2 regions of the Clostridium aromativorans genome follow, and region 1 is predicted to be linked to the other one. Evidence: riboswitches for the same ligand, from Rfam matches in the RefSeq annotation. Region 1 holds a riboswitch; the other holds the start of a gene.

Region 1 (4,073 bases):
AAGGATAGTTGTTTGCATTCCCTGCGAGGCTACTGAAGTTGAAAAAAGAGCTGTAATCGATGCAGCTAAAAATGCAGGTGCAAAAAAAGTATTTTTAATTGAAGAACCATTGGCTGCAGCTATAGGTGCTGGAATCGATATAACTAAAGCGAGTGGAAGTATGGTAATTGATATAGGAGGAGGAACCACCGATGTGGCTATAATTTCACTGGGAGGAATAGTGGTAAGGGCTTCAATTAAAGTAGCAGGAGACAAATTTGATGAAGCTATAATGAAATATATTAGAAAAGAACATAAATTGATGATTGGTGAGAGAACTTCAGAAAACTTAAAGATAAAAATAGGTTCTGCATTTCACAAGGATGAAGAAAATAGCATGGAAATAAGGGGAAGAGATTTAATCACTGGACTTCCTAAGAACATGGAAATATCTTCTAAAGAGATGAGAATAGCTTTGAAGGAAACTGTAAATGCTATAGCAGATACAACCAAGGCGGTATTGGAAAAAACTCCTCCAGAACTATCTGCAGATATAGCGGAAAAGGGCATAGTTATGACTGGAGGAGGAGCTTTGCTAAATGGCTTAAGTGATTTAATACAGGAAGTTACCTGTGTGCCCGTTTATGTAGCCGAAGATCCAATATCCTGTGTAGCTTTAGGTACAGGTAAAGTTCTTGAATATTTGGATAAAATGGAAGTTATTTTTACAGGCGATGACATAACTTTAATAGATTAAATAAAAGAGTAAAATCATATATATTATAATAATATCTTATTGTAGTAGAGGTAGTATGAGTGAATCAATGAATAGAGTATTACTTCAGCCATATTTAAAATTAGGTTTAAGCGTATGTTGCTGGTATTGCTGAATACATCTTCACTGCTGTTTGAGTCTACTATCCCTATTATTGATGAATCTCCTACGTTTGGAAGAGATTTTCCTACTCCTTTGCCAGGGTGTACAGGGAAATCTCTTGCCTGTATTTCACCTATGGCTTCATGATCACCTAGACAAGCATCAATTCCTATAATATTATTATTGGGGTGAAGCAATTTTATTTCGTTTAACTTACTTTCAATGTTTAAAGCGTGTATTGGCTCTGGTATTGTACCATAAACGGGTAGAGGAAAATGCTTGCATTTTAATAGGGTACCTACTAGAGGACCAAGGCAATCTCCTATATATTTATCTGTACCAATGCACACTATAACGGTGTCTTTGTTGATGTGATCTTTTAAAAAATGGGCTAAATCGTAATATGCCAGTGGGTTTTTATAATTGGATTTTATTTTACTCAATATATTCACCTTCTTTTATGTATACAATGCTTATGGATAATGTTCACAGCAAACACTATATATAATTTATATGATGAAATCATGTAAATTATTAGGACTAAAATAGAGGTATATGATTTTAAAAGAAATAACGAGGTAGGCAGAGAAATAAACGTTTAATATTAAATTTTACTCAAATATGAAATTTGAAAATAATCTTGTAAAAATGTATACTAAACTACGTTAAACGTTAAATGCCTTTATATTTTATCTAAAATGTGGTTTTATATAAATAAGCTGGCATAGCTCAGCAGGTAGAGCAACTGACTTGTAATCAGTAGGTTGTGGGTTCGAAGCCTACTGCCAGCACCAAATGTGGAGGAATTCCCGAGTGGCCAAAGGGGGCAGACTGTAAATCTGTTGTCAGTGACTTCGATGGTTCGAATCCATCTTCCTCCACCAATACTGTGGGCGCATAGCTCAGCTGGGAGAGCATCTGCCTTACAAGCAGAGGGTCACAGGTTCGAGCCCTGTTGTGCCCACCATTATTTTATATAACAAAATAAGCTGGCATAGCTCAGCAGGTAGAGCAACTGACTTGTAATCAGTAGGTCGTGGGTTCGAAGCCTACTGCCAGCACCAAATGTGGAGGAATTCCCGAGTGGCCAAAGGGGGCAGACTGTAAATCTGTTGTCAGTGACTTCGATGGTTCGAATCCATCTTCCTCCACCATAAAAAGCACTATTGGAGTGTTTTTTATTTTATAAGGATTTTTTGTAAATATTGTAAGCTCATAATAAAAGCTCTTATCCAGAGAGGTGGAGGGAAAATGGCCCGATGAAACCCGGCAACCAGTAGAAATTTTGCCAAGGTGCCAATTCCTGCAAGTTGACTTTGCAAGATAAGAGAGCAGTTAATTATTTAACCTCTTCTTACTTGAAGAGGTTTTTATTTTTATATAGTGTGGAGGTATTGAAAGTGAGAAAATTATTTACGTCTGAATCAGTTACAGAAGGACACCCGGATAAAATGTGTGATCAGATTTCAGATGCTATTCTGGATGCTATATTGGAACAAGATCCTTATGGAAGAGTAGCTTGTGAAACTGCTACCACTACAGGCATGATATTGGTTATGGGAGAAATATCGACTAAGTGTTATGTGGATATTCCCAAAATAGTTAGAAAAACTGTAAAGGAAATAGGATATACCAGGGCTAAATATGGATTTGATTGCGATACTTGTTCTGTGATAACTTCAATAGATGAACAATCATCAGATATAGCAATTGGTGTTAATAAGTCTTTAGAAGCAAAAAAAGGACAAATGGAAGAAATAGATGCTATAGGAGCCGGAGATCAAGGTATGATGTTTGGATTTGCCACTAATGAAACTCCTGAATACATGCCTATGCCAATAAGCCTAGCTCATAAACTGGCAAAAAGGCTTTCTCAGGTCAGAAAAGATGGTATCTTGAACTATTTAAGACCGGATGGTAAAACTCAGGTTACTATAGAATATGAGGGCGATAAACCCATTAGAGTTGACACTATAGTTGTATCTGCCCAACATGATGAATTGGAAACTAAAGAACAGATTGAAAGAGATATAATTGAGAATGTCATAAAGCCAATTGTACCATCCGATTTCTTAGATGAAAATACTAAATATCTTATAAACCCTACAGGAAGATTTGTAGTTGGTGGACCCCAAGGGGATTCAGGACTTACAGGAAGAAAGATAATAGTGGATACCTATGGTGGATATGGAAGACATGGCGGCGGAGCATTTTCGGGAAAAGATCCGACTAAAGTGGATAGATCAGCTGCCTATGCTGCAAGATGGGTGGCGAAGAATTTGATAGCTGCAGGTGTGGCAGATAAATTGGAAATACAACTTGCTTATGCCATAGGAGTAGCAAAGCCTGTGTCCATAAATATAGATACTTTTGGTACAGGAAAAATGCCAGAGGAGAAAATAGTTGACATAGTGGAAAAGGTATTTGATCTGAGACCTGCTGCTATAATAAGAGATTTGGATTTAAGAAGACCTATATATAAACAGGTTGCAGCCTATGGACATTTTGGAAGAACAGATATAGATTTGCCCTGGGAGAGATTAGATAAAGTCGAAGATATAAAAAAATATATTTAGAAATTCAAAAGCTTTGTATATGATAAATTATACAGAGCTTTTTTAAAATTGGATTGATGTGTTATAATTATACTCAAATGATATGTTATATTGAAATGGGAGAGATTCTATGCAGGATTTACAGGGAACTATAGAAGATGTAATATTTCAAAATAAGGACAATGGATATGTAGTTGCTAAAATGAAAGAAGGAGAGAACATAGTAACTATAGTAGGCTGTATACCCTATATAACTGAGGGAAAGAATTTAAAGGTCATGGGGGAATGGGTACTGCATCCTCAGTTCGGGCGTCAGTTTAAAGTTAAAGTTTCTGAAGAAATAGTGCCTAATACTATTACTGGTATAGAAAGATATTTAGCTTCAGGAATAATATCGGGCATAGGACCTGTCACTGCAAGAAAAATAGTCAAGAAATTTGGAGAAGATACTCTTCATGTATTAGATGATAACATAGATAGACTAAGGGAAATAGAAGGTATAGGAGAGAAAAAAATAGCTCTAATAGCAGAGTCTTATTCCAGGCAAAATGAGATAAGGAACATAATGATATTTTTACAAACTTATGGGGTAACTCCAAATCAGTGTGTAAAAATACACAAGAAATTTGGAAGTGATTCTGTGCGTAAGGTAAAAGAAAATC
Region 2 (4,073 bases), on a different contig from region 1:
TGGATTTTGTCTGATAACCGTTGATATTTCCTGAAAGATCCCAGTGAGTGGGCACCCTATTGGGCAAAGGTGCATAATTTGCATATCCCAAAATTATATTTATCAAAATTATTGATACGGGAATCAGAAAAAACCATGGCGATACCAGAGTTTTTCCCTTGTCCCTGGAGTAACCTACATCCACTGCCACAGCCTGCTTTTTTCCCTCAAACCAGGAATTCTTCAATTTAAGAGCTTTAACAGCCCTGTTGGATATCATATATACCAGAAAATCTATAAAGACGAAGGCAAAAACAGTAAACAAAATCACAGCTGCACTCAGGAATTTGTAATTTAGAAAACTAAACAGCAGCATAAATGGAATCCCTATTATCAGATTATTTTTTATAAACTGCCTTTTTATATCTTTGATTTCAGCACTGTCCATTTTATCTCCAGGTATTCTTACTCCAAATACAATTTCCTTTCTGGTAAAATTCGGTGTCAGCATGTTGATGACAAGTATCAATAAAAATATAAAGCACAAATATATACATAAAAATAAATTTTCCTTCATTAACATTCACCTGCCTTTATTTATTTTGCAAATCGTATTTTTGATATATACCGGAACATAATTTCAATATATCTTCCAATTTATCATCCCTCAAATAGGCTTCTGCCAGCAGATAGGTCAATTCCCTCACCAGCTTTTCATTAAATTCCTCACTATTTTTAGGATAGTTTTGATTTATAACAGCTCCTGTTCTTCTGTCTATATTCAAGTATCCATCAGATTTCAATATATTATAAGCTTTATTCACGGTGTGCAAATTTATCCCTATATCCTCCGCCATCTGTCTCACAGAAGGCAGGCTTTCCCCCGGCTTCAGATCTCCAGCTGCTATTCCCTCTATAATACTCCTTTTAAGCTGTTCATAGATGGGCATTTCAGATTCAAAATCAATTTTAATTATCATAACTACCCTCCTATTCTATTTGTTATATATAATATATAACAAATAGAATAAAATTGCAACATTTATTCAATTGACAATTGACAATGAACAATTGACAGTGCACAGTGCACAATTCACAGTCGACAAAAAAACAGAGTTCAAAGCATAAATATCAGATGATGAGGTTTGATATTTAAGCCTTGAACTCTGTTTATTACTCACGGGGATAACCTGGACTACTCTTTATAAAATCTGGCTTTTTCCCTCAGGGTTTTCAGCTTTTCAATGGACTTTAAAAGTGTGTCATCCTTCTTTGCAAAATGAAGCCTTATCAGATAATTCACATCTTCTTTAAAGAAGCTTGACCCAGGAACCGCCCCTATTCCAACTTCTTTTGCCAGCCACTCACAAAATTTCAAATCATTTTTTACATTAAATTCCGAAACATCTATGAGCACATAATAAGCTCCCTGGGGCTTCACATATTTAAGTCCTGCCTCGCTCAATCCCTGGAGAAACAAATCTCTCTTTTTCGTATATAAATTCTTCAGCCAGTCATAGTACTCCATAGGCAGTTTAAGCCCGGCCACAACTGCTTCCTGAAGCGGTGCCGCCGCCCCCACCGTAAGAAAATCATGTACTTTTCGCACATTTTCTATTACCCTCTCGTCACCTATAACATAGCCTATTCTCCACCCGGTTATGGAATAAGTCTTGGAAAAGGAGCTGCAGCTCAAGGTTCTGTCAAACATTCCCGGAAGTGAAGCAAAATAGACATGTTTATGGGGATCCATTACAATATGCTCGTACACTTCATCCGTTATTACGAAAGAATCATATTTTTCTGCTAGACGGGCTATGAATTTCAATTCCTCAAGTGTAAACACCTTTCCTGAAGGATTTGACGGGTTACAGAGTATAAGGGCCTTCGGCCTTTGCTTAAAGGCATTTTCAAGTTCAGTCTTGTTGAAAGAAAAATCAGGCGAATAAAGAGAAACATATATTGGCTCAGCTCCGCTCAATATGGCATCTGCAGCATAATTTTCATAAAAAGGCGAGAATACTATTACCTTATCTCCCGGATCACAGACAGTCATGACAGAAGCCATCATAGCCTCAGTACTGCCGCAGGTAATTACAATCTGGGTATCCGGATCTATGTCAAGTCCCATGAATCTGGACTGTTTTTCTGCAAGAGCTTCTCTCAAATTCTGTGCGCCCCAGGTAATGGCATACTGATGAGGTCCCTTGACTGCTGCTATTTTAAGTGCTTCCTCTATCTCCTTAGGAGGATCAAAATCAGGAAAACCCTGAGACAAATTAATTGCTCCATATTTGTTCGATATTCTCGTCATTCTTCTTATAACAGAATCGGTAAAATTAATTAATTTTCTGCTCAATTCAGGCACTACAGCCACATCCTTTCAAATTATCAATACATCAAATAACATCTGAGAATAAAGTAAAAGTCTGGGGATATACCTCAGACTTAAAATCGCAAAATATATTCTCATCTTTCAGCTTCCGCTGCAGGACTTAGCACCAATATACAACGACGTACTGGTTGCCGGGTTTCAAAGGGCCTGTTCCCTCCACCTCTCTTGATAAGTTCAAGATTTATATTAAATTATGCTATTAATTATAATCATTTAGATATGTCCTGTCAATATACCTGATTTTCCCCATTTCGTTCTACATAGCATACACCGACAGTTCCCGGTCCTGAATACACACCTACTATAGGGCTTATCTGACCTATCATGTATATATTTTCCACGTTGGGAAGTCCAGAAATCCTGTTATAAATATTTTCGGCTTCTTCTCTGGCATTGCCGTGAACTACATATACGTCGCAGGGGCATTTAGCTAAAAAATCATTACCTATGTCTATCATTTTACTTAAAGATCTCTTCCTTCCCCTCACCTTATGACGGGTAAAACATATGCCCTGATCATCGTCAAAGTACACTATTGGCTTTATATCCAAAATCTCACCTATTGTACCCGACAGTCTCCCTATACGCCCTCCTTTTCTGGCATACTCCAGAGTGCCGAATACGAAAAAAAAGTGCATACTCTTCTTTATCCCAGGTATGCAGTTTACAATTTCACTAAAACTTCTGCCCTGATCCAAAAGCCTTCCACACTCTTTTAAAACTATACCCTCTCCCAGGGAAGTGGATTTGGAATCATAAACATACGATGACAGTTTATTATGTTTTTTGCTTACCATTTTCAAAGCATTATATGTACCTGAAAGTCCGCTGGAAATCGTAACAGCTACCACATGAGTATAGTTTTCCCTTTCCAGCCTGTCAAAAACACTTTCCATATCGTCTATTGAAGGTAGAGAAGATTTTGGAATTTCATATTTCATGCTGTCATATACTTCTTTTGGAGTGATCTCAACTTTATCTATATATTCCCTATCCTTATATATAATCCTAAAAGGCAATATTTCTATGCTGTACTTTTTTATGGTTTCATCATCTATGTCACAAGCAGAATCTGTCAAAAGTGCAATTTTTTCCATAAGGTTTCTCCTCCTACTCATACTTACCATAAATTATATCATACCGAGGGAAAATTATTCAAATTCTACAAAAGAGACAGACTTTTAAGCAGATATATGCCTATAAATATAGTAAACATTGAGAAAAAAGTGGTCAAGATCACAACATCTCCCGTGAGCTTGTAATCAGAATTCATTTCCTCAGCCATTACATAACAGGAAATAGCAGAAGGTGAAGAAAACAATATAAATATGGCACCTAGATCATATTTTCTAAATCCCATTAAAAACGCCAATGTGACAACTATACAGGGAACTACTATGAGCCTCCCCACAGAAGCTGTTATGGAGTATTTCAAATTTTCCTTTACACTCTTAAATTCCAGCTGGGCACCTAGTGTTATAAGGGCCAGAGGAGTACCAAGGGAAGCAACATCGGAAACAGCCCTTTCCATAAACAAAGGCAGTTTTATGGAAAACAGCTGAAAGACTATGCCCAGAAACGATGCTATGATAAGCGGGTTTTTCACTATTCCCACAAGAGTATACTTTATTTTACTTCCTATACCGCTTTTGTCACCTCTTTCGTCAAAAGCCGCAAGTACCAGCACCGCAAAAAAATT

Evidence for each region. Region 1 has a riboswitch for S-adenosylmethionine ahead of metK (methionine adenosyltransferase). Riboswitches for the same ligand answer to the same signal wherever they lie in the genome.
Region 2: linked by a shared signal. The riboswitch ahead of LN736_RS05305 (pyridoxal phosphate-dependent aminotransferase) and the one ahead of metK (methionine adenosyltransferase) in region 1 are both predicted to bind S-adenosylmethionine.

The regions. Positions count from the first base shown of each region.
Region 1 is NZ_JAJJPB010000001.1:425,320-429,392, reverse strand. It holds gene mreB (rod shape-determining protein) at 1-736, shown strand, start outside; gene yyaC (spore protease YyaC) at 760-1,299, opposite strand; tRNA gene LN736_RS02050 (tRNA-Thr) at 1,575-1,650, shown strand; tRNA gene LN736_RS02045 (tRNA-Tyr) at 1,656-1,740, shown strand; tRNA gene LN736_RS02040 (tRNA-Val) at 1,748-1,823, shown strand; tRNA gene LN736_RS02035 (tRNA-Thr) at 1,845-1,920, shown strand; tRNA gene LN736_RS02030 (tRNA-Tyr) at 1,926-2,010, shown strand; SAM riboswitch class I at 2,082-2,186, shown strand; gene metK (methionine adenosyltransferase) at 2,257-3,432, shown strand; gene recD2 (SF1B family DNA helicase RecD2) at 3,542-4,073, shown strand, end outside.
Region 2 is NZ_JAJJPB010000004.1:42,168-46,240, forward strand. It holds gene LN736_RS05295 (DUF1648 domain-containing protein) at 1-556, opposite strand, end outside; gene LN736_RS05300 (GntR family transcriptional regulator) at 573-959, opposite strand; gene LN736_RS05305 (pyridoxal phosphate-dependent aminotransferase) at 1,175-2,347, opposite strand; SAM riboswitch class I at 2,446-2,549, opposite strand; gene LN736_RS05310 (DegV family protein) at 2,602-3,471, opposite strand; gene LN736_RS05315 (AEC family transporter) at 3,537-4,073, opposite strand, start outside.